3 linked regions of the Endozoicomonas sp. GU-1 genome follow. The protein of the gene in region 2 interacts with the protein of the main gene of each other region in a pairwise test. Links are inferred from orthologs where the notes say so. Each region holds a gene or a part of one and is shown on either strand. Other genes may lie near its edges.

What was found.
Region 1: the proteins of rlmN (region 2) and ftsZ interact in binary tests that used the Escherichia coli proteins (3 or more experiments, as listed by UniProt). The link is inferred for Endozoicomonas sp. GU-1 from one-to-one orthologs.
Region 3: the proteins of rlmN (region 2) and O3276_RS22965 interact in binary tests that used the Escherichia coli proteins (3 or more experiments, as listed by UniProt). The link is inferred for Endozoicomonas sp. GU-1 from one-to-one orthologs.

Annotation. Positions count from the first base shown.
Region 1 is NZ_CP114771.1:1,811,024-1,813,841, forward strand. It holds ftsZ (cell division protein FtsZ), read right to left. Parts: upstream 2,095-2,818; coding sequence 907-2,094; downstream 1-906. Other genes in the region: lpxC (UDP-3-O-acyl-N-acetylglucosamine deacetylase), read right to left, coding at 1-804; ftsA (cell division protein FtsA), read right to left, coding at 2,172-2,818. UniProt on the Escherichia coli protein: Essential cell division protein that forms a contractile ring structure (Z ring) at the future cell division site. The regulation of the ring assembly controls the timing and the location of cell division.
Region 2 is NZ_CP114771.1:70,941-73,891, reverse strand. It holds rlmN (dual-specificity RNA methyltransferase RlmN), read right to left. Parts: upstream 2,083-2,951; coding sequence 919-2,082; downstream 1-918. Other genes in the region: ndk (nucleoside-diphosphate kinase), read right to left, coding at 2,200-2,631; pilW (type IV pilus biogenesis/stability protein PilW), read right to left, coding at 59-820; O3276_RS00420 (RodZ domain-containing protein), read right to left, coding at 1-66.
Region 3 is NZ_CP114771.1:5,468,280-5,471,278, forward strand. It holds O3276_RS22965 (DEAD/DEAH box helicase), read right to left. Parts: upstream 2,177-2,999; coding sequence 824-2,176; downstream 1-823. Other genes in the region: O3276_RS22960 (DEAD/DEAH box helicase), read right to left, coding at 1-818; O3276_RS22970 (hypothetical protein), read right to left, coding at 2,340-2,999. UniProt on the Escherichia coli protein: DEAD-box RNA helicase involved in the assembly of the 50S ribosomal subunit at low temperature. Exhibits RNA-stimulated ATP hydrolysis and RNA unwinding activity. Acts before DeaD.

The DNA.
Region 1 (2,818 bases), 1.7 Mb from region 2 along the record:
ATTGTTAAGTTCATGGCCAGATTTATGACCGATGAACTGGCCAATCAAACTATGCCCCAGCAAATAAAGGTCGCCGATCGCGTCCAGCATCTTGTGCTTGACAAACTCATCGTGATAGCGGAGGCCATCTTCATTGAGAATTCGGTACTCATCGACAACAACCACATTATCCACGCTGCCGCCAAGGGCCAGATTCTGGGAACGCAGGTACTCGACATCACGCATAAAGCCGAAAGTACGGGCCCTGCTCACTTCCTTCACAAAAGAGGTACTGGAGAAGTCAATCGACGCTGTCTGGGAGCGGCTTTTGAAAACAGGATGATCAAAGTCAATGGTGAAGCTTACTTTGAAACCGTCGTATGGTTTGAAGGTTGCCGTTTTATCCCCATCCGTCACCGTCACATCTTCTTTGATGCGAATGAACTTCTTGGGCGCATTCTGCTCCTGGATACCTGCGGACTGTAGCAGGAATACGAATGGACCAGCGCTGCCGTCCATTATGGGAACCTCGTGGGCACTGACCTCAACGTAGGCGTTATCAATACCCAGCCCAGCCAGGGCGGAGAGAAGGTGTTCAACAGTGTCAATTCGGGTGCCGTCTTTATGCAAAGACGTGCACAGTGTCGTCTGCCCGACATTCAGGGCATGTGCCGGAATTTCAATGACCGGGTCAAGGTCTGTACGACAGAAAATGATGCCGGTATCTACGGGAGCAGGCTTAAGAGTAAGGTAAACCTTTTCACCGGAGTGAAGGCCCACGCCCGTAGCACGAATAATATTTTTCAGTGTACGCTGTCTGATCATGATAACGCTGTTCCGCGACCTGAAAGGTCCCTGTTATTTGGATGCAACGTCACATTGTAACAAAAGTAACAATTGAGACAAGTTCGCATTTATACGCCCTGATTAATCCGCCTGACGCCTCAGAAATGCCGGTATATCGAGGTAATCGACACTATCTCCGGTCGCCACCGCTGCCCGTTTACCTTCTTCCCTCGGAGCCACTTCCCCTTCCTCCTTCTTTTTGTCACGCAACAGAGGAGAAATGTCCAGCCTGCCGTAGTCAGGTGTGCCATCTTTGTTTTTTGGCGGTGCTTTTTCAACCACCTTCAACTGCTCCCTGGCAACGCCGCCCGCACCGATACCGGTTGCCACGACAGTTACCCGCAGCTCGTCCGTTAATTCCGAGTCAATAACAGTACCGATAACAACGGTTGCATCGTTAGACGCAAACTGACTTACAACGTCGCCTACCTGGTTGTACTCACCAACGGTAAAGTCAAGGCCGGCAGTAATGTTAACCAGAACACCTTTGGCTCCCTGCAGATCAACATCTTCCAGCAGCGGACTGCGGATGGCTTTCTCAGCTGCTTCTGCTGCACGGCCGCTACCCGTGGCAACTCCGGTACCCATCATCGCCATACCCATTTCTGACATCACTGTGCGAACATCGGCAAAGTCAACGTTGATGAGACCATCACGGGTAATCAGTTCAGAAATACCCTGCACCGCACCCAGCAGAACATCATTGGCAGCACCAAAGGCATTGAGCAGACTGACATCACTGCCAAGCACTGGCAGTAACTTTTCATTGGGAATGGTAATCAGCGAATCCACATGTTCCTGAAGCTCTTTCAGACCTTCTTCGGCAACCGCCATTCTGCGCTTGCCTTCAAAACCGAATGGCTTCGTGACCACGGCCACGGTCAGTGCGCCAAGCTCCCGGGCTATCTCGGCAACCACCGGAGCTGCACCGGTCCCGGTACCACCGCCCATGCCAGCGGCAATAAAGACCATATCCGCACCTTTGAGGAGCTCGGCGATACGCTCCCGGTCTTCCATCGCCGCCTCGCGACCGACATTCGGGTTCGCGCCTGCACCAAGCCCTCGCGTGATCGAGGCTCCCAGCTGCAGGTGAGTATGGGCCTGCAAATGCTGCTTTTTCAGCGCCTGGGCGTCAGTGTTTGCACAGGCAAACTCAACACCTTCGAGCTGACTATTCAGCATGTGGCAGACTGCATTACCACCACCACCACCGACACCGATAACTTTTATGACCGCTTCCTGCGGTACGTTATCCACCAATTCAAACATGGTCATCTCCTTTTTATCACCCTTAATCTAACAAATACTTACCAATACCGTTACTGAAAACCTGCGCGGCTAAACACTTAAAAGTTTTGAAACCAGCGCTTCATCTTGTCCATCAGCCCAGCATCCTGAGGTTTGCTGGCGATCGACTTTTTCAAACCGTCTTTCTGCATTTTCTGGCCGTAGTGCAACAGCCCGACACCCGTTGAATAAATGGGATTACTGACCACATCACTCAGCCCTTTCACTAACTGCGGCACACCCAGCCTGACCGGCATGTGGAAAATCTCTTCTGCCAATTCAATAGCTCCCTCGATCTTGGAAGTACCACCGGTCAGAACGATGCCTGCGGGGATCAGGTCTTCGAAACCACTGCGCCTGATCTCTGCATTAATTAACGTAAACAGCTCGTCATAACGAGGTTCTACCACCTCTGCCAGCGCCTGCCGGGAAAGCTCCCTGGAAGGTCGCTCACCGACACTGGGAACTTTAATGGTTTCATCGGCTCCAGCCAGCTGCGCCAGGGCACAGGCATATTTAATCTTTATGTCCTCGGCATTTTGCGTCGGTGTCCGCAAGGCCATGGCAATGTCATTGGTCACCTGATCACCGGCAATGGGAATCACTGCCGTATGCCGAATCGCACCATCGGTAAAGATGGCAATATCTGTCGTGCCACCGCCGATATCCACCATACAGACGCCCAGCTCTTTCTCATCTTCTGAAA
Region 2 (2,951 bases):
GGCAAGCACAGCACCGGGAGCAAACGTCTGAATAGCTTCTTCCTGCTGAGTATCCTGTTCACTCATGACCCAATCGACTCCGATAATGCTTCAGCTCCACAGAGCCGGGATACAACCTTTCCAGCTTCAAAGCATAACCTGCCGCTTTATCCTGAGCCCGGTTTGCCCTTGCCAGCTCAATACCCAGTAGCAAGCTGCGAGGACTCTGCTCAGCCGACCCGGCAAAGGCCTGGTAGTGCTGCCACCCTGTATAGAGATTGCCCTGCTCTTTGTAGATAGCGGCAAGCTCCAGATTGGCCCTTGGCAAGTTACTGTTCAGACGAAGAGCCCGGGTAAAGTGATCAACCGCCAGGGAAGACCGGCCCATCCGCAAAGCAACAATCCCGAGGTTTTCAAAGGTTCGACTGCGCTGGGAATAAGCAACATCCCCGGAAGCCAGTTGAAACTGACGATAAGCGTCCTGAAGCCGGTTTCTGGAGAACAGGAAAGCACCAAAGTTATTGCGTATGTCCGCGGCATCAGGGTCAATGGCCAGCGCCTTATTGAACGCCTGCTCGGCCAGCTGATCCTCCCCCTGACGCTGATAAGCCATACCCAGCATGCCATGGACACTGGCCGAATAGGGCTCGATCTCAAGCGCTCTTTCCAGCGGCCTTACCGCTTTTTCCGAGTAACCTTCCTGAAGATAACCCCTGGCCAGATTCATATAGTCCACCACTGCCCTGTTCTCGTTAACAGGCCGACTGTCCGTGGTGACACAGCCTGTCAGTGCCAGAGATACAGAAAACAGTAGTGCAATGGGCCTCAATTTGACTCCCATGCTGATCCCCACATTTGCAATTTATAAATATATCCGGGACGCCGTTGAGAGTAGCAACCTCCGGGAGCCTGTCGGATAACAGATGCATCCCGGACAGCTTATACCTGTCTGGCTGCTATGTAGCGCTCACTGCGCCGGGTCTTATCCATTACATTGCCCACTAACTGACCGCAGGCAGCGTCAATATCATCACCTCTTGTCTTTCTTACGGTGACATTAAAACCAGCCAGCTGCAAACTCTCCTGAAACCGTCTCACTGCATTATTGCTGGGTCTTTCATACCCTGAATGAGGAAATGGATTGAACGGAATAAGGTTTATCTTACAGGGCAGATCTTTCAGCAAAGCAATCAGCTGCTGTACCTGTTCAGGTTGATCATTCACACCGGCAAGCAACGTATACTCGATCGTAACGACCCGTTTACTGTCCGTCAAACTGTTCATGTAATGATGGATGGCATCCAGCAGCTGATCCAGCGGATACTTCCGGTTGATCGGCACCAGCTGGTTTCTCAGCTCATTATTTGGTGCATGCAGTGACACTGCCAGGGAGACATTAGACACCTCACTTAACTTTCTCAGCGCAGGCACAACACCGGATGTACTTAACGTCACCCGACGCTTGGAAAGCCCATAGCCAAGGTCGTCCATCATCAGGTCCATGGCATCAACGACATTATCGAAGTTCATCAATGGCTCGCCCATACCCATCATGACCACATTGGTAATGGATCGATCCATCCTGGCCGGCACGTTGCCAAAATGACGGGCTGCAACCCATACCTGGCCAATGATTTCCGCCACCGTCAGGTCAGAGTTAAAACCCTGCTTGCCCGTAGAACAGAAACTGCAATCCAGGGAACAGCCTGCCTGGGAGGAGACGCACAGCGTTCCGCGGCCATTTTCAGGAATAAATACCGTTTCAACACAGCTGCCACTGGCCACCCGCACAACCCACTTACAGGTGCCATCCTCAGAAAAATGGCTGCTGACCACCTCTGGACCGCGAATTTCAGCATTGGCCTTAAGCCGCTCACGAAGGGATTTACTGATATTGGTCATCTCATCAAAATCATCAACCCGATGATGATGAATCCACTTCAAAACCTGCTCAGCACGGAATTTTTTCTCACCAATAGTAAGAAAGAAGGCTTCCATTTTTTTTCGTGAAAGCCCCAGCAAATTGACTTTGGCTGCCTGAGTGGGCAGCTCGCCAGCCAGTTCACTGGCCTGATCGATAGATGGCTCGATCAATTCTGACATCTTATTAATACCTCAAAGCCATCAGAAGGCCTGCCTCCTGATGGCTTATATTCTCATGTTCACCCCGAACACGGTCAGGTCAGGGCAAACTGACAATTTGTCAGCGGGCTGATTCCGTTAACGTGTTCTGGGGCAAATCTCCGAACCTTCGAAGAAGTAGGCCACTTCACGCTCAGCAGATGCTACTGAGTCAGATCCATGAACCGCATTTTCATCGATGGTCTCTGCAAAATCAGCCCGAATGGTGCCTTCAGCAGCTTCCTTCGGGTTAGTAGCGCCCATCAGTTCACGATTCAGGGCTACGGCATTCTCGCCCTCAAGGACGGATACCACAACAGGCCCTGACGTCATAAACGCAACCAGGTCCTGATAAAATGGACGCTCTTTGTGCTCAGCGTAGAAACCACCCGCCTGCTCGTCAGAAAGATGGATCATCCTGGTCGCTACAACCTGCAAACCAGCCTGCTCAAAACGAGCAAGAATTTTACCGATGACACTCTTGGCTACTGCATCAGGTTTTATAATGGATAAAGTGCGCTCTACCGCCATTACGATCTCCAGATTGTCATTTTCGTGCCCTTTCGGGATTGTTATTACTTATTAAAAACGTACGACTCTCTCAGCTTTCCATGTCTTGGAGCCTGTCGGACTTAAGCGTCCGTAGCGAGGATTGCGAGAAATTTAGGATAAAAATTTCTGTTTCTGAGGAGAATAGCGGGGCTATTTGACGAAGAAGCAGGAATTTTTAGACCAATTTATCGCAACCGCAGTAGGACAGTCTTAAGTCCGACAGGCTCCCTGGCTCAGGCTGTCCTTAGCAGGAGTTCTGGCAGCATTGTATACAATAGAGTCGATAGTGTCAGTTCTTT
Region 3 (2,999 bases), 5.4 Mb from region 2 along the record:
TGGGCATTGATGCCGTCTTCTGCCAGCAACTCGGCAACCTTGTTGGCGGCTTTTTTGGTGCGGACAAACACCAGCACTTTCTGCCAGCGACCACCATGGATGAGATAACTGAGAATCTCCGGTTTATCCTGCTGGTCCACCGGGTAGAAAGACTGGGACACGGTGTTAGCGGCAGAGTTGGGGTTTTCCAGTTCAATCGTGACCGGATGGCGCATGAATTCATGGGCCAGCTGTTTAATGTCTTTGGAAAAGGTGGCGGAGAACAACAGGTTCTGACGTTTTGTCGGCGCGTTTTGCACAATGCGTTGAATATCGTCACGGAAGCCCAGGTCCAGCATCCGGTCGGCTTCGTCCAGCACCAGTATTCTCAAGTTGTCCAGCTGGATATGCTGCCGGTTGATCATGTCCACCAGACGACCGGGTGTCGCCACCAGGACATCAACGCCTTCTTTCAGAACCTGCAACTGATCGTCAATATCTACGCCACCATAGACGGCAGCTGTCTTGATAGCCGTGTGCTTGCCATAGGTCTGGAAACTATTATCAACCTGAATGGCCAGTTCCCGGGTAGGGACCAGCACCAGGGCGCGGATGGCTTTGCTGGCTCTCATCTGCGCCAGCCGGTGCAGGATTGGCAAGGTGAAACTGGCGGTTTTACCGGTGCCGGTCTGGGCAGATGCCATCAGGTCACGGCCAGTTAAAGCCATGGGAATCGCTTTGGCCTGAACCGGGGTGGGATTCTGGTAGCCCGCTTCGTTGACTGCCTGAATCAGCAACTCATCCAGCCCAAGAGCGGAAAAAGGGAGGTTATTGCTCATGTGTATTATTTCCTGCGCTTGGGTGGTTCAAAACCGGAATCGGTTGAGGTGGTTGCAGTGGTGGGTTTGGCTTCGGCCGCCGGTGTGCGACGTTTGCCCACGTTCTTCTGCTCCCGGTGACGTTGTTTATCCGCCGGTTGTTTTTTACCAGCGCCTTTTTTACCGGCCGGTTTTTTCTTGCCGGCGGCTTTGCCGGAGCTTTTCAGCTTTTTGGGGCCTTTATAGCTGCCCGGCAGTTCTTTGATGGTGCGTTTCTCAAACCGCAGCCGGAGGTAGCGTTCAATACCCGACATCCGGTTCCATTCGTCCGGCCCAATCAGGGAGATGGCCAGCCCCTGTTCTCCGGCACGTCCGGTACGGCCAATCCGGTGGACATAGTCATCACCGTTACGGGCCATTTCCAGGTTGATAACCAGTTCCACGCCTTTGATATCCAGGCCACGGGCTGCGACATCGGTGGCAATCAGAATGTTGATCTTGCCATCCAGCAGCAGGCGCATAACGTGCTTGCGCTCCCGCTGGTCCATATCCCCGTGGAGTACGCCGACCTTCAGGCCTTTAACCCGGATTTTGCCCACAAACTCCTCAGCCCTGGCTTTGGTATTGGTGAACACCAGGGCTTTGCCATAGGTTTCATTCCGAAGCAGCCAGATCAGCTGTTTTTCTTTATGGGCGGTATCGTCCGAGAGAATAATCTGCTGGTGGATATTGGCGTGCTTTTCCTGGACAGAATTCAGCCGCAGACGGGTAGGATCGCTCAATACCTGGTAGGCCATTTCACCCAGGCCCCGGGCTTCCAGGGTCGCTGAGAACAGGAAGGTCTGGCGTTCGCCATGGCACTCTTCCACGATGCTCAAAACATCGGGACCAAAACCCATATCCAGCATACGGTCTGCTTCATCCAGTACCAGGTATTCCAGGTCACTGAAATCGTGGTTGCCGTTTTTTATATGCTCAATCAGGCGGCCGGGGGTGGCAATAAGGATCTCCGGGTTTTTGCGCAGAGTGTTCACCTGATGGCGATAGTCCTCACCACCAACGATCAGCCCCGCCTTGATGTAGGTATAGCGTGCCAGGGCTTCACACTCTTTTAACACCTGCAGACCCAACTCCCGGGTAGGCACGAGCACCAGTGCCCGGGTACTGGTTTTCGGTGAAGGGGTGGTGTGCATCTGGTTGAGCATGGGCAGCAGAAACGCTGCGGTCTTACCACTGCCGGTTTCTGCGCTGACCATCAGATCCTTGCCGGTCATGGCCAAGGGCAGGGTTTGTTCCTGAACCGGGGTGGCCTGTTCAAACCCGAGTTCAGTGAGTGCTTTTTGCACCCGTTCATGGAGAGCCAGCTCAGAAAAAAGCAATGGGGAGTTCCTCGACCATAGGGGAAATACGGTTTTCTAGAAGGGGGATAAATGGTGATGTATTTTATGACTGATGACGTGAAAAGCCAATATGTGAAAATTCATAAAATAGTGAGTGGTTTGGGATGGTTAAAGCAATTCGTGGAATGTTTAACATGTACGTTCAGGGTTCCGGTTCCTGATGGTCAGATTCCTCTGGAGGCAGGGAGCGATTAAGAACGGTTATTTCTGGCTCGACAAGTTCGCTGACGGAGCTCGCTTTAATAATAGCTTCGTTACCAAATTTACCGGTAATCAAGTGTTTTGTCGGTATTTTGGCTGTCAACTGGGCAGGTAAATCCAGAAATTGTAATGATGTTTGCGAATATTCTTCTAATTCGCGTCTTTTAATGTCTTTATCGTTGTTTAATCCATCAAACAAGGTATAGTGCGGGTGTACTTGTATCCCGATAGGACCGCATTCTCCATGATAATACCCGCTGGCTTGTCCATTAAGAAACTTCTTTAAGTAATACCGCCCACCGCCATGGGAAATATCAATCAGCTGATTTTCGTCAAAAACCATGCCTGTCTCGGATATCTTATCCACCCAGCGTTCATACATGTCATCACTGTCTGTTTTCTCCTGAGTCTTTGGTGGTTCAATTTCTTTAAGATAACTATCCAGTTCATTGATTAACCACATGCCTATGACCCGACAGGCTTTGCCTGACCACTGTTTGTCATTTGACAATAGCTGTTTGTGAAAGGCAACGAAAGCGAGGCTTAAATTCTCATGCCTGAAGGGAATATGATATTTACTGCCTGCTCTTGAGCCGAGGGA